Regions from separate parts of the Paenibacillus sp. FSL R5-0636 genome, predicted to be linked through region 3. Evidence: riboswitches for the same ligand, from Rfam matches in the RefSeq annotation. Region 3 holds a riboswitch; each other region holds the start of a gene.
What was found. Region 3 has a riboswitch for cyclic di-AMP ahead of MKX34_RS00540 (C40 family peptidase). Riboswitches for the same ligand answer to the same signal wherever they lie in the genome.
Positions count from the first base shown of each region.

Region 1: another riboswitch for cyclic di-AMP. It lies ahead of MKX34_RS27620 (alpha/beta hydrolase); the one in region 3 lies ahead of MKX34_RS00540 (C40 family peptidase).
Region 2: another riboswitch for cyclic di-AMP. It lies ahead of MKX34_RS17035 (APC family permease); the one in region 3 lies ahead of MKX34_RS00540 (C40 family peptidase).

Region 1 covers NZ_CP150232.1:6,044,652-6,052,556, reverse strand. Annotated here, with positions in the region: gene MKX34_RS27645 (glycoside hydrolase family 43 protein) at 1-97, shown strand, start outside; gene MKX34_RS27640 (endo-1,4-beta-xylanase) at 142-1,161, shown strand; gene MKX34_RS27635 (alpha-glucuronidase family glycosyl hydrolase) at 1,244-3,298, shown strand; gene MKX34_RS27630 (Nif3-like dinuclear metal center hexameric protein) at 3,347-4,117, shown strand; gene MKX34_RS27625 (hypothetical protein) at 4,202-4,375, shown strand; cyclic di-AMP (ydaO/yuaA leader) riboswitch at 4,696-4,882, shown strand; gene MKX34_RS27620 (alpha/beta hydrolase) at 4,970-5,797, shown strand; gene MKX34_RS27615 (exosporium glycoprotein BclB-related protein) at 7,315-7,905, opposite strand, start outside.
Region 2 covers NZ_CP150232.1:3,765,792-3,773,696, reverse strand. Annotated here, with positions in the region: gene MKX34_RS17045 (DsbA family protein) at 14-730, shown strand; gene MKX34_RS17040 (disulfide oxidoreductase) at 727-1,191, shown strand; cyclic di-AMP (ydaO/yuaA leader) riboswitch at 1,386-1,545, shown strand; gene MKX34_RS17035 (APC family permease) at 1,670-3,487, shown strand; gene MKX34_RS17030 (iron-hydroxamate ABC transporter substrate-binding protein) at 3,691-4,698, shown strand; gene MKX34_RS17025 (iron ABC transporter permease) at 4,919-5,974, shown strand; gene MKX34_RS17020 (iron ABC transporter permease) at 5,974-7,008, shown strand; gene MKX34_RS17015 (ABC transporter ATP-binding protein) at 7,064-7,864, shown strand.
Region 3 covers NZ_CP150232.1:111,906-119,810, forward strand. Annotated here, with positions in the region: gene MKX34_RS00525 (4a-hydroxytetrahydrobiopterin dehydratase) at 1-116, shown strand, start outside; gene MKX34_RS00530 (cytochrome c) at 198-554, opposite strand; gene MKX34_RS00535 (GNAT family N-acetyltransferase) at 676-1,167, opposite strand; gene MKX34_RS00540 (C40 family peptidase) at 1,356-1,808, opposite strand; cyclic di-AMP (ydaO/yuaA leader) riboswitch at 1,853-1,995, opposite strand; gene MKX34_RS00545 (C40 family peptidase) at 2,358-2,786, opposite strand; cyclic di-AMP (ydaO/yuaA leader) riboswitch at 2,844-2,982, opposite strand; gene MKX34_RS00550 (hypothetical protein) at 3,200-4,030, opposite strand; gene MKX34_RS00555 (M1 family metallopeptidase) at 4,042-6,048, opposite strand; gene MKX34_RS00560 (YwhD family protein) at 6,152-6,658, shown strand; gene MKX34_RS00565 (AbrB/MazE/SpoVT family DNA-binding domain-containing protein) at 6,738-7,211, opposite strand; gene MKX34_RS00570 (PBP1A family penicillin-binding protein) at 7,417-7,905, opposite strand, start outside.

The DNA of each region.
Region 1 (7,905 bases), 1.1 Mb from region 3:
TGGATTTACGGGTGTACTTATCGGCTTATATGCAACAGGTCATGGCAAGGTGGCTGAGGTGCCTGCCTACTTCGATTGGTTCGATTATCAGTCTTAATTATTCGAATACTGATATAAATGCGTTTGTCAGGAGGGAACTTGTTGAGACAAGCTAGTGATTACACAGAACCTGCTCTAAAAACAATATTTGCTGAGGATTTCAAAATTGGCGCAGCCGTTAACCCGTTGACGATACAATCACAGGAGCATTTGCTCGCCTATCATTTCAATAGCATTACCGCTGAAAATGAGATGAAGTTTGAAAGTCTGCATCCGCTTGAAGACATTTATAACTTTAAACTAGCAGATCAGTTGGTTGCCTTCGCCCGAAAACATCATATGGCTATGCGTGGGCATACTTTAGTCTGGCACAACCAGACTACGGACTGGTTGTTTGAGGATAAGATGGGCGGGCGTGTAAGCAAAGAGACATTGCTTGCACGGCTCAAATCACATATTCAGACCGTGGTTGGGCGTTACAAGGAAGATATCTATGCTTGGGATGTTGTAAATGAAGTTATTGCAGATGAAGGAGAAGAACTTCTTCGCCAGTCAAAGTGGCTGGATATTGTCGGACCGGAGTTTATCGGCAAAGCGTTTGAATTCGCTCATGAAGCCGATCCAAAGGCTTTGTTATTCTACAACGACTATAACGAGTCTAATCCCCTTAAGCGCGACAAAATCTATAAAATGGTGAAGTCGCTGCTGGAACAGGAAGTACCGATCCATGGCGTCGGATTGCAAGCGCACTGGAATCTATACGATCCGGACTTAGATGAAATACGTGCTGCTATTGAGAAGTATGCATCTTTAGGGCTTCAGCTCCAATTGACAGAGCTGGATGTGTCCATGTTCCGTTTCGATGACAAACGAATGGATTTAAAGGTTGCACCTGCCGAACTGCTCGAGCTGCAGGCAGAGCGGTATGAAGCGATGTTTGCTCTGTTGAAAGAATACCGCGACGTGATTAGCTCAGTCACTTTCTGGGGAGCAGCGGATGACTATACATGGCTGGACGGCTTCCCTGTTCGGGGACGGAAAAATTGGCCATTTCTATTCGATGAGCAGCATAATCCTAAGCCGGCTTATCACCAATTGCTTAACGCTGTCACCAAATCATAGAGCGGGTAACCTGCTCAAGCTTGCGAATTATGAACCCGTCCTTTTCAATCCAGGGCGGGTTATTTATACGGGAGGAATATACATGACAAATACCGCTTATGAGGCTTGGCTCAACTATGGCCAGCTGAAATCTGGATCTCTATACAATCAATATACAAATTGGTGTGGTGAGCTGGTTGTAACGGAGGACAACGAAACGATTCAGGCGGCAGCCGCGGAATTCATACAGGGGATGACCTCTATGCTGGGCAAAGCGCCACTGCTCACAGCGCAATCAGAAGGACCGTGTATCGTTATAGGAACCTTCCAAGGGGGGAATCCGTTAATTGGTAGAGTATTCGCAGGAGAGCGAACCGATTCACTGGGTGCTGAAGGTTTCCTTATACGTACAAACGCTGCTGAGAAATGTATCGCTATCGGTGCTTCAACGCCTGTTGGAATATTGTATGGCGTATTCCATCTTTTACGGCTGATAGGAACAGAAAGCGAAATAGACGCTCTGAATTTGTCTATGAGTCCGGTGAACGGCCTGCGAATGATTAATCACTGGGATAATTTTGATGGCAGTATTGAACGTGGCTATGCTGGACGGTCCTTTTTTTACGAGTCCAATCAATTTCTTAACGATACAAAGCGGCTGCGTGATTATGCCAGATTGATGTCCTCTGTGGGGATCAACGCGATTTCGATTAACAATGTGAATGTTCATGAGCTTGAATCTCTATTTATAACGGAGCAATATTTGCCTGATATCGCGTTAATTGCAGGAATATTCCGCGTATACGGAATTAAGCTATTCCTCAGTGCTAACTTCGCCAGCCCGATACAGATCGGAGCATTGGAGACAGCTGATCCACTGGATTCAGCGGTGCGGCAATGGTGGAAAGATAAGGCTAGTGAGGTTTATCGGGCGATACCTGATTTTGGCGGGTTTGTGGTCAAAGCGGATTCAGAAAATCGACCAGGACCATTCACTTACGGGCGTGACCATGCAGATGGCGCCAACATGCTGGGAGAAGCACTGGAGCCGTTTGGCGGAATCGTGATTTGGCGTTGTTTCGTATATAACTGCAAGCAGGATTGGCGTGACCGTAAGACAGATCGGGCCAGAGCGGCATATGATCATTTCAAACCATTGGATGGCCGATTTAATGATAATGTAGTGCTGCAAATCAAGAATGGACCGATGGATTTTCAAGTCAGAGAACCGGTATCTCCGCTGTTTGGCGCACTGGAACATACCAGTCATCTGATGGAGTTTCAGATTGCTCAAGAATATACGGGGCAGCAGCGGCATCTCTGTTATCTTGTTCCACAGTGGAAAGAAGTCCTTGATTTCAATACTTATGCCAAAGGGCAAACTACGCTTGTGAAACATGTTGTGGACGGATCGGTGTGGGGAAATAAGTATAATGGTGTGGCTGCTGTAACTAATGTTGGAGATGACATGAACTGGACGGGGCATGGGTTAGCTCAAGCTAATCTGTATGGATATGGAAGATTAATTTGGAATCCGGAGCTGACGGCAAAAGAAATAGCTGAGGAATGGATTCGGCTTACCTTTGGCACTGATGAAGGTCTAGTGGCTGCTATTCGCGGGATGTTGATGGACTCATGGAGGATTTACGAATCTTACACAGCTCCATTAGGTGTGGGTTGGATGGTTAATCCGGATCATCATTATGGGCCGAATGTGGATGGGTATGAATACGCCAAGTGGGGAACGTACCATTATGCGGATCATAAAGGCATTGGTGTGGATCGTTCAGTCAAATCGGGAACGGGTTATAGTGGACAGTATATGGGTCTTAATGCATCAAACTATGAGAATCTAGCGTCTTGTCCAGAAGAGCTGTTGCTGTTCTTTCATCATGTTCCATACACGCATGTTCTGCAATCGGGGCAAACGGTTATACAACATATTTACGATACTCATTTCGAGGGGGCAGAGCAGGCTGCACAGCTTCTAGCGACATGGGAATCACTTGAAGGCAGCGTGGATAGTGGATTGTATATGCAAGTGAAGCAACGTCTTGAAGAGCAAGCAGAGCATGCGCAGGAATGGAGAGATCGGATCAATACGTATTTTTACCGCAAGAGCGGAATTGAGGATCTTAAAGGCAGAAAGATTTATTAGATTTCGAATCGAGGGATGATGATAGTGAGCCTCACGATTAGAGCGATTATGGAAGATTTAATGGGAACTGTGGAACAGGTAGAAGGCACTGTCGATATTCTGAACCCAGGGGAACCGGAAACTGAAGTCACAGGGATTATTACGGCCTTCTCTGCCACACAAAATGTTGTGGAGCAAGCAATAGCGTTAGGAGCCAATTTGCTGATCACGCATGAAGGTGTATTTTATAGCCATCATGCGGCGAGCGAGTGGTTAGAAGGTGATCCGGTTTATCATGCGAAAAAAAGTCTGATCGAACATTCCCAAATTGCTATTTTTCGTTATCATGATTATTGGCATCGGCAAAAGCCGGATGGAATTATGGTGGGTTTGCTGCGAGAACTAGATTGGTCCGCATACGTGGAAGAGCAGCAAGCAGCTGCTACGATTCTCACTATTCCTGCTATGACTGTACTGGAAGCTGCTCAGTATATTAAAAGTAAGCTAGGGATCTCTTATGTACGCGCTGCTGGTGACCTGTCTCTGTCCTGCAAACGCGTAGGGATATTAGTAGGTTACAGAGGAGGCGTGACGATGGCTATTCCGCATTTTAATGATCACAATCTTGATTTAATTATTGCTGGAGAGGGACCAGAGTGGGAGACTCCGGAATATGTGCGGGATGCAGGGCACCAAGGCAGATCTAAAGCGCTCATCATGTTAGGTCATGCGGAGAGTGAAGCGCCGGGAATGAAATATTTAGCTGAAATCTTAGCAGACAAATATCCCATGCTTCCTAGCCGGTTCATTGCTGAACAACCCATCTATCAGATGGTTTAATCTGGGGAAATAAAGAGTACGGAATAAATAAACATATTATGGAGAAAATGAAGGGAAACAGGTCACTGAGAAAGGAGTGTTTCAATGGAAATTCCTTTGGAGGCTGATGAAGTATTAAGTCGGATCAAAAAGCTGCAAAGCGACGGAAGCTCGATCAGTAAAAAACAAGTAAAGCAGAGCGATCCTGAGCTTATGAGAAGTGCGCTGTTCTTTTTTCCAAGCTGGGAGCATGCATTGAAAAACGCCGATCTTTTGTAGCCATAGTATTGTAAGAGAAAGCTAAGTGGACAGGGGAATATCTCTGATTCTGCTTAGCTTTTTTCATATCTCCAGTGAAAAGGATGGCCTTTATATAGAAAGTACTGGTGTTTTAACCTCCGTTTGGCTTGGTTCAGAGCCATTTTCTTAAATAAAACGAGTAAACAAGAGCAAAAGAAAGAGAAAATGAAGAGTATGCTCAATATGAAATGAAAAGCATTGCTTTCAACATTATTTTGACCAGAGCCCTCCTTTACAAGCAAACCTTACAAGAGTATGATTCATCTCAGAACTGACAATTATCTTAAATTTACAATTACATAAGCAATCCGCTTAATTTCCGTTTCTGGAAAGCGGGGGAACCAACAACTGGCAGCCGATGTGAGAGTCGGCACTGGTTATGGGGTGAATCCTGTTCCGGGTGCATAACATGCATCCCTGCAGGTAGGGCAACTCTCACTGCCCGAATCCGACAGCTAACCTCGTAAGCGTATGGAGAGAGGATGAATGGCGTGTTTAGTGATGAATAGCCACAGAGAATCCCTCTGTGGTTTTTTGCTGCGTTTTTAAGCAGATATAGACGTAGAATTTATTATGAAAGAGGTGTTACCTTTGCCTATCGCTAAACTGAACGGAACTTCGCTCTATTATGAAATCAATGGAACTGGCACTCCGGTTGTGTTTATCCATGGACATGGATTAACACACAGTATGTTCAAACCACAGCTGGAGTATTTTTCCGATAAATATAAAGTGATTTTGTGCGATTTACGGGGGAATGGTAAGTCTGGTAAACTGCTGGAGGCCCCACATGAGATTATTGAGACGCAATGTCTGGATCTGATTATGCTGTTGAATGACCTAGGTATTCGTGAAGCAGTTTTTGTAGGAATCGCCTATGGTGGCTTAGTCGTTCAGCATATTGCCAAACAATATCCTGAGCGTGTAAAAGCAATTGTGGTCGCAGACAGCTTCTGTAGGACTCACGGATCAACAATTGTAGGGAAAATACAAACTATGGCAGCATATTGCAGTTTGCTAATGTATTATCTCCCAAGCGAGCTGGTGTTGCCTTCGATTCGGATGATGTACCGAGAGCGCTGGAGTCTGGCCTACAATGAGATTAGAAGAGGGCTGCTGGACAAACGTCCCCGGGAGCTATATCGGCAAAGACTGGCTACAAGCCATGTTGATTACACCAGATGCTTAAAGGCTTTTAAACGTCCTGCTTTATGTATTGTAGGGGACTTTAATGAATTTGGAGTGAATTGTATGAAGGAAATGGTGTCCCAGCTGCCACATGCGCAGTTGGCGATTATTCCGAACGCATTAGATCCAAGTAATCTGTGCCAGCCGGAGCAATTCAATGCGATTCTTCAACGTTTCTTAGAGAAGCAGCAGGGCAGTCAGCAGATTAGCTGATCTATAGGGAGACCTTTACAAGCGAAGCGTTTAAGTGGAAAAAGGCGTCCCATAGCCAGGGAGCATGAGCTGGCTATGGGACGTCTTTCTGGGTAGAACTTTAGGGAAATTCTCCCTAAAGTGAAGGGGATTATGGCTTCTAGCACGTGAATTAGGGAAATTCTCCCTAAAGTGATAGAAAGCATGGCTCCTAGAACGTGGATTAGGGAAATTCTCCCTAAAGTGAAGGGAATTATGGCTCCTAGAACGTGGATTAGGGAAATCCTCCCTAATAATAGGGTGTTTTTAGCCATAAATGGGTATTTGCATGAATTTTTAGGGAGGATTTCCCTAAAAACCTTATTTTAAAACGATTATCGATGAATATTAGGGAGGATTTCCCTAATATAATGGATATCTAACTAAAGGCTGGCTCATCAGTAGTGAAATCTACGAATGAGCCAGCCTTTGGTATTTTACTAACCGGTGGATGTTGAACATTTACAAGCATATTGTACCTAGAACGCCACTTAATGTCCCTACCCTACCACAGCATCAAATATAGTTCACCCGACGTGGGAAAGAACAGTAGTCTCTAAGTAGTGAAGGTAAGAGTATAGAAGGGGCGTAGTAAGCGTCTCACCCGACATGGGAAAGAACAGTAGACTCTAAGTAGTGAAGGTAAGAGTATAGAAGGGGCGTAGTAAGCGTCTCACCCGACATGGGAAAGAACAGTAGACCTAAGTAGTGATGGTAAGAGTATGGAGGGAGGCGTAGTAAGCAGCGCATCAGACGTGGGAAAGAACGGTAGACCCTAAGTAGTGATGGTAAGTGTATAGAAGGGGCGTAATAAGCTGCTGACCCGACGTGGGAGAGAACGGTAGACCCTAAGTAGTGATTGTAAGTGTATAGAAGGAGGTGTAGTAAGCAGCTCATCAGACGTGGGAAAGAACGGTAGACCCTAAGTAGTGAAGGTAAGTGTATAGAAGGAGGCGTAGTAAGCAGCTCATCCGACGTGGGAGAGTACGGTAGACCTAAGTAGTTAAGGTAAGTGTATAGAGGGAGGCATAGTAAGCAGCTCATCCGACGTGGGAAAGAAACAGTAGACTCTAAGTAGTGATTGTAAGTGTATAGAAGGAGGTGTAATAAGCAGCGTATCTGCAGCTCCTGATCGAGACCAAAGGAAAGGAAGGTTTCGGTAATAGGGATTCAGCCTCCGGACATGAGTAGGAGAGAAGAAGAGCGGGGAGTGGCATTGACAGACTATCGGACTCAAGCGCTCTTATTTGCAATATTTTCCTATTTTTGAGTTGCTATTGGACCCCATAGGCGTTATTTGTACAAAATAGACGCTATTGAGCACCATTTCTGCCCAATAGCGCCTCTCAGGTCCGATGATCTCTCTAAACAGGGATAAATTAACGAATAGCGGCATTTGAGTCCGAAAGATCAAGTAATTGTACCGCATATTACCAAAAAGGCATCTGTCACTCCTTAGAAGGAATGGCAGATGCCTTTTTTTGAATTTGTTTTAATGATTATACAATCGTAAAGCCAGCACTTGCATAACCAGTGACTGTATTTACAAGGGTGAGGCCTGTAGCAGTGGCTGAGAATACCATAAGCAGACGTGTCTGTGGTGTTACAGCAAAATTGATATCATTTGTAATTCCATTGACAAAAGTTCCTAGATTAATAGTATCTGTGATAGGTGGGAGCGCTACTAATGCCCCTGGAATAGCAGTAAATGTGTTATTTGGTGTGGCCGATTGGTACAACTGTGCTGTTACATTTATTGTAGTACCAAGCAGCGATAAAGCTATGGTATTACTGAAATAAGCAGCAAGGGATGTTATCACTCCTGCACGAGGAGTCGAGAATGCAAAGTTGATAAGCGGTCCAAGGAGAGTACCTGTTAAATCAACATTACCGCCAACAAGAGAAATGCCTGTGGCTGAACTTCCGAAGCCTACAAGGCTTGTTGTTCCCACCAAACCACCTAAAACCGTGGTCATAATAATAGGTCCTCCGGATGCCAGCGGAATAATTGCACCGTTACCGGTTGCACCAGTGACTCCGGTAATGCCAGTAGCTCCAACCGCGCCGGGATCACCCGTTGCACCCGTAGC
Region 2 (7,905 bases), 3.4 Mb from region 3:
AAATGTTCCCCAGTTGAGCAAACAAGAGAAACGACGGGTAGAACAGGAGCAACAGAAGCAGAAAACGAGAATTTTAGTTATTAGTTCAATAGCTGTAGTAGTTATCATTTTTGTTGGATTGTTTATGTTAGCTTCGAAAGATGCAGCAAAGAATGTCTCTACAGGAGAACCGGTAGAATTCAATTACAGTGAGCTACCTAGGATTGGTAATGAGGATGCACCTGTTAAGCTTGTTGAATTTGGCGATTTCAAATGTCCAGCTTGTTCCCAGTTTGCTGGCTCCATGAAACCGAAAATTGTTCAAGATTTTGTCAACGAGGGAAAAGCAGCTCTTTACTTTGTAAATATGGCTTTCGTTGGTCCTGACTCTGAGACAGCTTCACTAGCTGCATTGTCTGTATACCATCAGAATAAGGATGAATTCTGGAAGTTCTATGATGCTGTATATGCGCAGCAAGGGGATGAGAGCGACGAATGGGCCACTGAGGATTTCTTGATAAGCCTTGCTGAAAAAGAGAAATTAGCGATCGATTACGATCTGTTGCGTAAAGACATCCAAGAGAAAACTTATGCAGATGAGCTGAAGAAAGACATTCAGTTGGCAACTGACGCAGGCGTGACAACTACGCCTTCGCTCTACATTAATGGGGTGAAAACGGCTGAACCTTTCGATATTGAAGCGATTACATCTGAAATTAACGCCGCCGCAAAAGCAGTGGAGGCAAAGTGACAAAATTCCTATCTTTTTGCAAGCGTAACTGCCTCTATCTGGCCTGGTTTGTCTCTTTGGTTGCTGTAGCTGGTAGCTTGTATTTAAGTGAAGTCTTGAAATATGAACCTTGTAAGCTTTGCTGGTTTCAGCGGATTTTTATGTATCCGCAGTTATTTTTGTTGGGAATTGCCACTTTCCGTGGAGATAAGCGCATCATTCCTTATGTGCTTCCATTAAGTTTGATTGGTGGCAGTATCTCAATCTATCATTATGCGGAACAGAAGATTCCAGCGTTAAGTAAAGTTCTACCTTGTACAATTGGTGTTCCTTGTAATAAAGATTACTTGAACTACTTCGGATTTATTACGATTCCTTTGTTAGCTTTAATCGCTTTTGCTCTAATTAGTCTCCTTCTTTGGTATGGACGTAAGGAAGAAGAAATGATTGAAGTAGATGCAGAGGAGAGCTTAGGATTTTAGTTTTCGCTTTGGAAGTTACAAAAAAGCTGAAAAGGTATTAAAATCACGGGCTAGAGGGATAATTGAAGATAATGAAAGAGAGCATCCAATAAGACGCTATATTTGAGCTTATTGGATGTTTTTTCATTCTTTTTTCATTTTTTTCAACGCTTTACTGTAGGCACTTTGTAGACTAATATTAGACCTTGTGAGAAGTTGAATATGCGCTGAATTTTCTTAGGAAAAACGGGGGAACCAAACTTGGCATTCATGCCAATGGGGTGAATCGGAACCGGGTCGAACAGACCTGTACCGTAGGGCTATAACCACAGCCCGAATCCGCCAGCTAACCTCGTAAGCAAGGTGGGAAAATGACCATGCATAAGCATGCGGATCATTTCCGTATGCTTATTTTTGTGTCTGCATTTATGAAATCCACCAATGAAAACAGCGCACGGAAATTCCGTTTCAGCTCCCAAAGAAAGGAACTGTATCCACCATGGTAAGCAAGGTAAAACGACTATTGATCGGACGTCCGATGAAGTCGAATGAACTCGATCATGAAAAGTTATCCAAGGTTAAAGCACTGGCTGTCCTGTCTTCTGATGCGCTCTCGTCTGTAGCCTACGGAACGGAACAAATTCTGATTGTACTGGTGGCTGCCGGGTTTACTGCCATCTGGTATTCCCTGCCAATTGCATTAGCCGTATTGGGCCTGCTGGCCATCTTGATTTTATCCTATCGGCAGACGATTTTTGCTTATCCGCAAGGAGGCGGAGCTTATATCGTAGCCAAGAGCAATCTTGGTATTCCGACAGGGCTGCTCGCTGGGGGTTCATTATTGGTGGATTACATTCTTACCGTAGCGGTTAGTGCCTCGGCAGGGACGGATGCGATCACATCGGCTTTTCCAAGTCTTCATAATCATACTGTTCTCATCGCTGTATCTGTTATCGTTCTATTAACAATCATTAATCTTCGCGGAGTGACTGAATCGGCTTCGTTCATCGCAATTCCAGTGTATTTGTTTGTGGTTTCGATTGTTGTTCTGATTATCTCCGGTATCGTTAAATATGCAATGGGTGGCGCGCATGCGAATGTTCCTGAAATAGGCAGCGCCGTATCTAATGTAAGTTTGTTTCTACTATTAAAAGCGTTTAGCTCTGGTTGTTCAGCCCTAACGGGGGTTGAGGCCGTATCTAATGCGATCCCAAACTTTAAAGCACCGGCTGAGAAAAATGCAGCCAAGACGCTAATGATCATGGGACTTATCCTTGGCTTTATGTTTACCGGAATCACTGTGCTGGCGTATTGGTATGGTATTGTGCCAGATGAAAAGGCTACGGTTGTCTCTCAGATCGCTGAATCGACCTTTGGCCGTGGCGGATTGTACTTTTTCATTCAAGGGATTACAGCAGTGATTTTGTTCTTGGCAGCTAATACAGCATATTCAGCGTTTCCGCTGCTTGCCTTTATGTTTGCAAAAGATAAATATCTGCCACACGCATTTATGGTCCGTGGTGACCGCCTGGGCTTCTCAAACGGGATTATTTTTCTAGGAGTTATGTCTATCATACTTGTGGCTGCATTCCATGGGAATACGGAAGGTTTGATTCCACTTTATGCGGTAGGCGTGTTCATTCCTTTTACCTTATCCCAACTGGGGATGATGGTGCATTGGATCAAAACAAGACCTGCTGGATGGGTGAAAAGATTTGTTGTAAATACCATCGGTATGCTGACTACATTGACGATTACGCTTATATTTATCATTACTAAATTCTCGAGCGTATGGATGGCATTCATTTTCTTACCTGCTGTAATGTTCGTGTTCCACCGTATTCATAAGCACTATTTGAACACTGCGGATCAACTGCGTATATGTCCGGCTACTGATAAACCTATAATTAAAGGAAGTACTGTAGTTGTTCCTGTTGCAGGGGTTACACGTGCCGTATTACATTCCATCAGCTATGCGAAGTCTCTAACAGATAATGTTGTTGCTGTGTATGTAGGCTTTGATGAAGAAGACATTCATAAGATGGAGCAACGGTGGGAGGAATGGAATCCAGGCGTACGCCTGATTGTACTTCGTTCCAGATATCGTAGTATCATTCGTCCGTTAGTGAAGTTTATCGATACGGTTGAGTGGAAGACAGCTGCGACGGATCACATCACGATTCTGATTCCACAGTTTATTACCAAACATTGGTGGCAAGCCGTGCTTCATAATCAGACCAGCTTTTTAATCCGCTCGTATCTAATGAATCAAAAGGACGTTGTAGTAGCGACTGTCCCTTATCATTTAAATAAATAAGTAGAAGATTAAAGATGAGGTTATATCCGGAATGTTCGGAATATAACCTCTTTTGTATTTTATATGAAGGAAATTGTTGCAAATCCACAGAATTTGAAATTTATATGTTGACACAGAGAATGAGAATCAATATCATTTAAAGGTGAAGCAGAGGTAAAGATCACCTTTGAATATCAAAGCAGTTACATATAGGAGGGTTTTTAATGTTTTGGCTTAACAGAAAAAGATCAGGAAGCATGAAAGTGACAATGAGCGGACTAATAGTGATGACGCTATTACTTTCCGCTTGTGGTAATAATAATGCTGAAAGTTCATCAAATGCAGGAACAGCGCCTACAACAGCTCCTACAGCAGAATCTACAGAGGCACCTGCTGCTCCTAAGACATTAACAGATTCAATGGGCCATGAAGTAACGATTCCGGCTAATCCACAGCGCGTCCTGGGTTCATATTTGGAAGACTCATTGGTAACTCTGGGTGTGACTCCAGTAGCTCAATGGTCAGTTACAAATGGCGTTCAGGATTATCTGGCCACTGAATTGAAGGATGTTCCTACAATTAGTTACGATCTTCCGTTAGAGGCTGTAACCAGCTTTGCTCCGGATCTTATTATCATCCCATCGGAGTCTTCTGTTCAGAACGGGATTTACGATCAGTTGAATAAGATTGCACCCACTTATGTAATTGGGGATGAACTAAATCAAGATTGGCGCAAATCTTTGCTCAAGATTGGTGAGATTTTGAACAAAACCCCTGAAGCAGAAAAAGCCATTAAAGATTATGATGTTAAAGCAGCGGCTGCGAAAGAACAGCTTGCAGGAGCTATTGGACAAGAGTCCGCGGCTATTCTATGGTTGGTGCAAAAAAACTTCTATATTGTAGACGAAACCCGCAGCAGTGGTGCTGTATTATATACAGACCTTGGCGTAAAGCTTCCTAACTTAGTAACAGAGATCCCAGTAGGAACAAGAGCAACTTGGAATCCGATCTCGCTAGAGAAGCTTTCTGAGCTGACTGCAGATCATATTTTCCTTGTAAATAGTGATAAGACTGAGGGTTCGGAGATCTTAGATAGTGCAATTTGGAAGGGCATCCCAGCTGTGAAAGCTGGAAATGTGCATGAAATGAGCTCAACAAGCAGCTGGCTTTACAGTGGTGCGAACGCTGGCAGCAAAATCATTGACGATGTGCTAAAAAGTCTTGTGAAATAAAAGTCGTAATTCACCATGAATGAGACTGATCATTTCGGTGGGGAAGGGCGTGCAGATCAAGTATCTCGGGATACAAAGATCTGCACCATTTTTTTATAAACCAATCCCATAGTACGGAAAAATCGTTCCTGCAATTGTACAACATAAATATTTTTGCGATAATGAGAATGATTGTTGTTATCATATAAACCATTGTAACTATTGAATAAGGAGACAACCCATGGTTTCACCCTCAGATTTCGCAAATCGTATTAAAAATGAACCCAAAAAAGCTTTACATACCCGACCGGCAGCTGCCATTGGTATTCTTATTTTTGGACTTGCTGCTATTGCCTTCGGATTGGCACTTTCGGTTTCAGTGGGTGCGGCAGATATCAAGTTAGCTACAGTATGGGAAGCTATATTTCATTTCAATCCAGATTTACAAAAACATCAGGTGATCAGAGAACTGCGATTTCCACGTGCTATTGCTGGCGCCTTAGTCGGTGCTTGCTTCGCAGTAGCAGGGGCTATCATGCAGGGGATGACAAGAAACCCGCTTGCGGATTCAGGGCTGTTAGGCTTGAATGCAGGAGCAGGAGTAGCGCTGGCAATAGTATTTGCTTTTGCACCCTCACTCTCATTCACTTCACTAATGTTGTATTGCTTTATCGGTGCCGCTGTGGCCTCTTTTATCGTATTCGGAATCGGTTCGCTTTCTTTTAATGGCCTGACCCCCTTGCGATTGACACTAGCAGGTTCGGCAGTTAGTGCTTTATTGGTTGCTATTAGTCAGGGAGTAGCTATTCTTTTCAACTTATCTCAGGATATAGCCTTCTGGTTAGCCGGTGGGATGGGGGGAGCTAGCTGGACTCAGATCAAGATTATATTCCCTTGGGTGGCCGTGGCCTTAATTGCAGCGATGATGTTATCACGATCCGTTACATTGCTCAGCTTAGGAAGAGAAGTTGCGGTTGGTCTGGGGCAGCGGACAAGGTTAGTTCAGTTGGCATGTATGATTGTTGTGGTTATCTTAGCTGGAAGTGCGGTTTCAACGGTTGGCCCGATTGCTTTTATAGGACTAATTATTCCACATGTTACACGTTATTTCGTTGGAGTGGACTACCGCTGGATTATACCTTGCTCGGCTGTTCTGGGGAGCTTATTGATTATCTTTGCAGATATTGCCGCAAGAATGATAAATGCACCGTATGAGACACCGCTAGGAGCCTTAATTGCCATCATCGGCGTACCTTTCTTTATTTATTTAGCGAGTAAGCGGAAGGGGGAGCTGTAATGCCCAAAATAACCCTTACTCCAGATGAAAAAGAACGCCGTACACGCGCCCTAACGGTGTTATCGCTCCTTGCTATACTGATCGTCGTGGTGTTTATAGTCAGTATGAATACAGGGTTTATGCGTCTATCCCCACTGGAGGTATTACATACACTGCTGGGTGATGGAACACATCAGCAAAAGCTTATTTTATTTGATTTCAGATTACCCCGCATCGTAATTTCATTGTTAGTTGGAGCGGGCTTTGCAGTATCAGGCTGTATTCTACAAAGTCTCGCACGTAATGCACTCGCCGAACCGGCTACGCTGGGCATAAGTGCTGGTGCAGGTTTTGCTGTAATCATTTTTATCTCGTTCTTTCCGGCTACAACAGCAGCTCCGGTATTTGTCTTGCCTCTCCTAGCGCTTGGTGGGGCTGGCCTGACCGCAGCTTTAATCTATATTCTTGCCTACCGGAAGGCAGATGGTCTGTCTCCTACAAGGCTGATCCTTATCGGGATTGCGGTCGCTGCAGGAATCAATGCTTGCCAGCTTGTATTGGCACTTACGCTTGATCCTAATAATTATCAATTTGTAGCTACTTGGATCGCCGGGAAAATATGGGGTGGGGATTGGAGATTCGTCCTTGCTTTGCTGCCTTGGATCGCGATTCTGTTACCGTTCGCCTTCTATAAAGCCCGGGTTCTAAATGTATTGAATCTAGGGGACCATACTTCATTAGGTCTAGGAATGCGTGTGGAGAAGGAACGTATTCTCCTTCTGGTAACAGCCGTAGCGCTTGCCGGCTCCTGCGTCGCAGTAAGCGGAGGTATTGGCTTCGTCGGCCTGATAGCACCACACCTGGCTCGCAGGCTCGTGGGACCCCGTCATCAGGTGTTATTGCCTGCTAGTGCTTTGACAGGGGCGCTTCTTATGATTACCGCTGATACCATCGGCAGATGGGTGTTGCAACCTGCGGAAGTTCCGACTGGCATTGTGGTTGCGATTATTGGCGCACCTTACTTTTTATATTTACTCGCCAAGTCTAAAGCGTAAATTAGTTCATACTTAGGAGCATAGCTCCATAAAACTTTTAAGGGAGTTGTAGATCATGTCAGAACGTTTGAATACAGAAGAATTAAGTATTGGGTATGCAGAGGCTACTATAGTTAAAGGATTGAACTTGTCTATCCCTACGGGAAAAATCACCGCACTAGTGGGCGCTAACGGCTCCGGTAAATCTACAATCCTCAAAACGATGGCCCGGATTATGAAGCCGAAGAGTGGCACCGTAATGCTGGACGGCAAATCGATCCATAACTTTTCAACTAAAGAGGTTGCTAGGCAGCTAGCGATTCTACCGCAGAACCCAACGGCTCCTGACGGTCTGACGGTATCTGAGCTGGTCAGCTACGGTCGTTTCCCTCATCAGAAGGGATTTGGCACGATGACCGCTGAGGATCGCAACATCATCTCCAACGCCATCTCTGTTACGGGCATGGAATCTTTTCATGATCGCCCTATTGACCGTCTCTCAGGTGGACAACGTCAACGCGCATGGATCGCTATGGCGTTAGCTCAAGAAACAGATATTTTATTCCTTGACGAGCCTACAACCTTCCTAGATATGGCGCATCAGCTCGAAGTTCTTCAGCTATTGCAAAAGCTGAATGAGGAAGAAGGTCGTACCATCATCATGGTCGTGCATGATTTGAATCATGCTACTCGTTATGCGCAGCATATGGTAGCGATTAAGTCCGGTACTGTGGTTAGCGAAGGCTCACCTACTGAGGTTATGACACCAGATGTATTGCGGGAAGTGTTTGGAATTGAAGCGGATATCGTTCCGGATCCACGTACGGGTGTGCCACTGTGTCTTCCTTACGAGCTTGCTGCCTATAAAGCTGTGTAATTATCATCTAAAATCATACAACGAACAGGCTCCCGTCATTG
Region 3 (7,905 bases):
CGATTGATTATAAAACAGTTACCCTGCGCCTGAAATCTAATGAAGAAGATGGGATTACAGCTCTAGATCTTCGAGAGGCGCATGAATTTAATGAAGCCTTTGAAAAAAATCATTAGTTTAGCCAAAATCATAAAATAAACGCCCGTGCACAGATAGTCACCTATCTCATACACGGGCGTTTTTGGTTGCTTGGCTGGTTACTTTTTCTCTGAGAGCCAGAGTGCGACGTTGGCGATCTCTTCAGGAGCTAGCTTCTCCTTAAAGGAAGGCATTTGGCCACGTCCTTTGGTGACGATGCTGTAGATTTCCTCAGCGTCATGCTGACCGCCTTCATTCTGAAGACTTGGTCCAACTCCACCTTGAAGCTGATCGCCGTGACAGGTGATACAGCTGGCTTTCACGGTTGCTTCTGCCTTTGCGGCGTCCAGTTGAACTACCGGCATCGTGGGCTTATTTTCTTCTGCTACCTCTTCTTTACCCGGAAGTGTAAACATGAGTACTACCGCAAAGGCACAGGCGGCAAAAAACAAACCGCTCATGATCCATTTCTGCATCCCAATTCGTCCCTTCTATGTAAGCTGCTCCCTACATTATAGCTTATGGTGAAGCGTTATCATAGGGTTTGTGACAAAAAAATGAACGAGAATACAATCATTCTTATGAAATATCTGGTATTTAATATCTTTTGTCATAGACCATGCAATAAAAAGGTTTGTCTCCTGTAGGTGTGCGGCGTTCATACGTATCTGTAATCGTAAATCCACATTTTTGATAAGTTCGAATGGCGCGTTGGTTCCAGGTCAGGACTTCCAGATCTATCTCACGATCAGGATAACGATTCAACGCTGTCTGGACGATGGCATCTACGAATAGTTTGCCTAAACCATGGCCGCATAGATCGGGGCGCATCCCAACTCCTAAACGGACGACTCCTTCCATCGGGAACAACTGTGCGAATCCGCACAAAACCTCATTTTCATTTAATATGGAGATATATTGTTCCTCCCGGAGCTGCGGATCACCAAACTCGATGCCAAGAGCCTGCATCTGCTCCCACGGCATCCAGCCATAAATATTATATGGGGGCGTATAGCTCCACTTACAAATAGCTTCTCCGTGAATTGCCTCCATAGGAACAACATGAAAAGTTACCGAGGGATTTATCATAAGGTCAACGATCTCCTTTCACGAGGACATTGCTATATTACTAATTATATACAAAATGGGGGAGGTTCGACTCAGAAACTTTATATGAGGGGAATGTTTTACAAATTATGAGAGGGGTAAATAAGTAATAAGACAAAAAAACAAGCTCTCCTCCAAGAGTACCTTGGAAAAGAGCCTATGTACGTTATTTATTGCACATCATCATTGTCTTCCGATTCAGCAGCAACCGATTGGTAAGCGTCTGTGCTCATAATGCGCTTGGCACCAACGTAGCGTTTCACGTAGTAGCTATCACTCAGAGAGCTAATCGTAACACCGCGTGAGGTAGAAGCGTGTGCGAACTTACCTTCACCGACATAAATGCCGACATGGGAGACACCTTTGCCACTTGTATTGAAGAATACAAGATCTCCGGCTCTTATATCATCACGGGAGATTGCTGTGCCCATTTGATATTGGGAACCTGATTGGTGTGGAAGGTTAATGCCAATCTTATCAAACACATACATTGTAAATCCGGAGCAATCAAATCCGTTAGTGGATATACCGCCGGATACGTATTTAGTACCGATGGCCTTGTCAATCACTTTATCCATTTTGGAATCTGCGAAAGCGCTTCCTGCTCCGATGGTGAGGATGATGGAAAAGCTTAGTACTGCTGCTGCTAACTTCTTCTTCAAAAGTGTATACCCCTTCCAAATGCCTACGAGGTTAGCTTAAGGGTTCGGTTGAAGGTCCCCTATGACCCCTCTATATAATGGAGGTCAATTCACCCAAAGTTGGTTCCCCCGTTTTCCTAATAGTTAGGAAACTCGGCTCATACTGTTGATTAGGATTAGCTTGTAATCAATACATGACAAAACCTTTGTAAATAACAACTTAATGATTACAAAAATGTTACTAAAATCTCACTGCGCTAATTGTAACAAACAGAAAGCCGCTTGGCAATCGTTTTTAACATATTAATGCAGAAAAATTGGCATTTTTACGGTAGAAAGGCATATGTAAGCGTTAATAATGACCTAATTTTTAATATAATTGCAATTTTTATCAAATAAACGTGTTTCAATTGGGCTCTAATAGTGTAAAAATATATTATGGAATAAAGAAAAACCCGAATTTGATTACGGGCATAATCAGATTCAGGTTCATATAGTTGTAATTGTGAGGTTATAGTTGTGAGGAAGGTTTCAATCGAAGGCTACAGCTTGATAAGCTGAAGTACTCATTACTCTTTTAGCGCCAACATAACGATTGGCCCAGTAGGCCTGACTGAGTGAAGTGATGGTCACTCCACGCGAAGAGGACGATTGTGCGAATTTTCCGTTTCCAACATAAATGCCGACATGGGATACTCCATTGCCAAGTGTGTTAAAGAACACTAGATCACCAGAACGCAGATTGCTTTTGGATACAGCAGTTCCAACGCTATATTGAGCTTTTGATGTACGAGGTAAAGTAAGACCCACATTCTTGAATACATACTTTGTAAATCCAGAGCAATCAAATCCGGCAGTGCTTGTACCTCCGGTTTTATAGGCAACTCCAATAGTCTTTGAGATTACAGAGTCCATTTTAGAGTCGGCAAAGGCGCTTCCTCCACCAATAGATAATGCCATTACAAGTCCTAGCGCCGCAGCGACGCATTTTTTTCTTAAATTATGTCTTTTCAAAAGATGTACTCCTTCCAAGGCCTGCGAGGTTAGCTTAAGGGTTCGGTAGAAGATTCCCTATGATCCCTGTAAAGCGAGATCAATTCACCCAAAATATGGTTCCCCCACTTCCCGGTGCAAAGGAATTAGGCGTGTTAAGCACCAGAGAATGACGTTTCGACAGTTACACTTACGATAAATACATTTAGTTATGTAGGAATCGTTTCAATTGATTACAAAATTGTTACTAATAGCACAGGACTTATTGTAACAGAGCTTTTACGATTTTGCAAATACTCTTAAGTTATCCGTAATGAGAAAAAGTCCCAGCTCCTGAATACAGGAATTGGGACCTTTTTATTATGTCAAATAAGGTTGATTTATTGTGGAAATGCTTTGCTACGCCATAGATGATATTGTGCAGAGATTCCCCACATTTTTAAGAGCGTAGAAGGTAGTGGTGAGATTTGCCGTATTATAAGTGCCGGTAGGCCGGGACAGAACAGACCCGTCAGTCCGCACACTAGCAGTAAGAGCAGGCCTCCCGCCCCAAGTACAATGGAAACACCTATAGCAGGAATCAGTGACCGCAAGCAGATGATCAGTGAGGAGAACATTCCTGTACCGCCGGTGTAACCAAACTGCATATATAGAAGAAACAGGCGCACGATAAAAATATATATAAGCCATGCCAATACGTATGGTACTAAATGAAGTAACAAAGCGTAGTTAAACAAAGAGGATAAGAACAGCCCGTACATTTTTGGAGCAAGCCAGTAAAGCGGCAGCAGGGTCAGCACCCATTCGATTAGGCTAAAGACTAAGACAGGTAGTCCATAGATCTTCATGCCAGGGAAAAAGAACAGTCCACGCTCGCCCTTTCGCTCCTGGTGGAGCTCATGCAGCAATCCTGCCCTTATGAAAGGGGAAAGCAGAAGTCGCAAGACAACAAGCGCCAGAAGCATCCATAACCAAGTGCGTATCGCAGGGTCCGTATTCAAGCTGAACTGTCCCTCGATATAATACAACAGTCTGCCCATACCGCTGCCTCCGGCGTCTTTATCCGGATAGCGCAGTAGAATTGGAATAATAGCAGATCGGATGAAACCATACATAAAGTAGCCCCAGATCAGTCGGTAGATGAAGAGCAGAATTAAAATATAAAATTGCTCCTTCATGCTTTGCCAGCCGCGGGTTATCGATGTTCTCACAATCATTCACCTCACCAGACAAGAGTTCCGAGCACGGTTTCAAGTAGTTTAGTTACACTTAATGTCCAGCGAGAGAGCGTCTTGGGCTCTATTTCCGCCAGCCTAAAGTTGTTTAGATGTTTGCTCTCCAATAAGATGGAATGTTCAGGGTCAATCTCAGCAGAGAGAAGAGGCTTATCGCTTAACAATTGAAACGTAGTCTCTGCTCCTTCACCGTTCCAGACCCGCTGCACCGAAGAGCTGTCGGCGAATGTGAATTTCACGGGAACATCAACGTAATGGCTCCCTTTGTTTGAAATCTTCACTAATGATTCGTAGCTTGGAGCATCGCCGCTGTTATTTTTTTTAAAAGTAATCGTATCTACTGAGAAGTCAGGCGCTCCATCACCATAAATGTAATCATCGAAATAGGCCTGCCATGATTTTTTGGTTACCTTCTCAACGACTTTCTGAAAATCTGACGTAGCAGGATGCTGGAAACGGAACTTACGAGCGTAGGAGGACATGATGTTGTTCATTGCTTTGGTACCTACCTGGCGTTCGATATCTTTAAGTACAAGCTTGCCGCGGATATAAACATTTCGGCTATAGGAATCCGCCCCTGCATATTTCCACGTTTCCAGATTTAACGGCTCAGGTATAGTCACCAGGCTGGCCTGTAAAGGCAAATTAGACTTGATACCGTATTCTTGCTCCATAAGTCTGTCTTCGGCATAGGAAGTGAAGCTTTCATCCAGCCAGGCTTCCTCGAATTCATTACTGGCTACCATACCGTAGAAGTATTGATGGCCGATTTCATGAATGACGGTTCTTTCAAGTGAGGTATCTGGAGAAGAATCCGCGGCCCCAAAGGCTGTAATAAGGGTAGGGTATTCCATTCCTCCAGCACCGTTGCCCTCCTTAGGTGGGACGACAATAGACAGCGTAGAGTAGGGATAAGGACCATACCATTTGCTGAAGTAGGTCAGGGCAGCCTTGGCAGCCTGAAGGTAACGCTCTTTTAAATCTTTGTGTAGTGGGTCGAGATACACCTTAATTCGTACTCCAGGCACCTCCGGCGTAGAGAAGGCTTCCTCAGCTACTGTAAAATCAGGGGAAGCGGCCCAAGCGAAATCGTGGACATCATCGGCGTAGAACTGATATATTTTCTGATCTTGTTTGAGCTTGGCATTTTTTACAGGAAATCCGGTCGCAGCCACCGTATAGTTGGAAGGGACGGCAATCGTTACATTAAAGATGCCAAAATCACTGTAAAACTCAGAGGTTCCGTGATACTGATGCAGGTCCCAGCCTTCTTCTTTAACTCCGCGTGTGCCCCTCGGCTCGTATACACTAAGCTTAGGGAACCATTGCCCAGCCATAACGAAGTTGCCTGAAGCACCCATGCGTGCAAAGATTTTGGGCAGCTGGACTTCATACTGAAGCTTAAGTGTTACACTTTCCCCACCATTAACAGGCTGAGGAAGATGTACCTTTAGGAGCGTCCTATCGTTGATATTGCCGTCATCAGGTTGGACATATTGCACTCTTTGCATTAGCGAAGTTCCTTCTGTCGTGCGCAGATCGGTCAGCGTCATATTTCCGAAGCCATTCTCAGGCATACTGTCGCCTCTGAGCGTCCCCCCGGATTCCTTCATAAAGGTGGTATCTGATGAGGCAAATGCATTTGGATACATGTGAAAATATAAATCACTTACTGGCTTTACTCCGGGGTGTGTCCAGGTTACTGTCTCAGAAGCTTTTAAGGTTTCTGTGTCAGGAACAAGCTGGACATCAATGTGATACTCGACTACCCGCTGGCTTAAAGCCTCCTCTGCCGGGACGGGCGCGCTCTCAGGCAATACCTGCTGTGGTACGGCTGCAGGCGCTGTGCCGCTGGAGGACTTGGCCTCTTTTGAAGCAAAGCTAGTAACAGAAGCTGTAGAGCTATCCCCTGAAAAGGCCCATATTCCTCCTCCCAGCAGCGCGAGGATGGCCAGGGTCGCAAAGATGATGTACTTTAATGATAGTGACTTCATAGTGTGATTCCTCCCGTGACAAGCATCTACGGGATGTATATGTTTGCAATCGCCGCATTATTAGCTAAAATTAAATTATTCGTAAGAGGAAGGGTGTGCACTCGTGGACAACATACAACCGGAGGGCAAGAAACAGATTGCCTTAAATATTGTGAACGCTAAAAGTAAACATAAAGGCTTTGGAGCAGGCTCTATAGATCTCAACAACGTTTCACCTGTCATTATTGATGGTGATGTGGCGGTTATTGATATCGGTGCCATGCATGCCAAGAGCAAAGTGGAAAAAGGAATTAAATTTTCCATGAATCGTGAAGACGTACCGAATGGAAGACAGGTTTGGGTGGTATGGGTAGCGGTAGACCGTACATTGGAAGCTCAATTTTATGGTGGAATCACAGCCTGTGAAATGTGGATTGATACAGAAGCGCGCCGCGGATGGAAAATTCTTGCCGAGCATGTCAATAAGCTGGATGCAGCTCTTAAACGCAAGATCGATGTGGCAGGGCTTGGAGTCATTGAGAAGTCGGCTCTCAAATCCCTTCTGATCTCTCATAATGAAGCATGGTGGAATGCATCCTCAGATGAGCTTAAAGCTGCACTGACTGAATAGTATAGGAGCCTCCAGAAGGGTTATCCGATATAGAAAAAGCTTCGACCTCCGGAAATAGGAGCGTCGAAGCTTTTTTAATTTATGATTTGCTTGTGCTGCTAAGCTTGCGTTTGAGCTGACTCACTCTCGCTTGGCTAATACCGAGGATTTCTGCAAGCTCTTTTTGGTTGGCATAGGGATGATCTTCAATAGCTTGTTCCAGGCGTTGGCACATTTCCTCTGTCTTTGACTTTCGGATACTGGTGTTTTGCTCCGATGCCTCAACAACAAAATCTTCACGTGACTCTGGCAATTGAGACATGCGTTCAGGATCGACAATTTCTTTTAGACAGTTGCTACAAATAAACTGCTCTTTATAGTAGGTGACATGGTCGTGGCTTCTGCAAAATGTACACTCTGTCGAGGTGTACTTCCTAAGGACGATGATTTTTTCGTCTAAAACAAAAAATTCGATAGGATCACCAATGTCGATATTACGCGTCATACGGATTTCTGCGGGAACCACAATTCTCCCAAGACTGTCTAAACTCCGGATCATGCCTGTATCCTTCATCCCATGTCCCTCATTTACATCATTATATTTTGGTTTCTAATAACTATTATAGCAGTAATTGAGAGTTAAGAGAATGGGGTAAGCATAATAAATAAAACGGTTACATCCCTTATGTGATAAGTGATATTTGAATTTGGAAATCCTGTTGTTACTACAATATATAACTTATAAAAAAAGAAAAACCCCTTCAATATAAATGAAGGAGCTAATTCAACCACCAGCGTTTAATGTTCTTCCACAGGGAACGATTCTCTTCAGCAGGATCTACCTTGCTTTGTGTGTCATCGACAGCAGGAGCGGAGCCAGTTCCATGCAGTTCGCAGTATTCGGTGGGCTCAGTTCCACTAATAAAAGTTTCCAGTTCTTTGTCGGGACATGCTGCTGTAGCAAGTTTGCCGGATTGCGGATTGACGTATACGCTGACTATTCCATCTGGAATAGGGAAAATTTTTGGAGGGACATTTTCCAGCGCTTTTTCAGTAAATTGGGCGAAAATGGGGGCTGCACGCCGTCCGTCGGTAGTTGCGATGTCGCGCCCCTTGTCGTAACCAACCCAGACTGCAGTTGATAGCTCCGGGGTGAAACCTACCATCCAGCCATCTGTATCCGTGGTGCCGGTCTTGCCGGCTACCGGACGTTTGATTATGGAAGCCACACGATTACCCGTCCCCCCAGTCTCGAATACTCCCTCCAT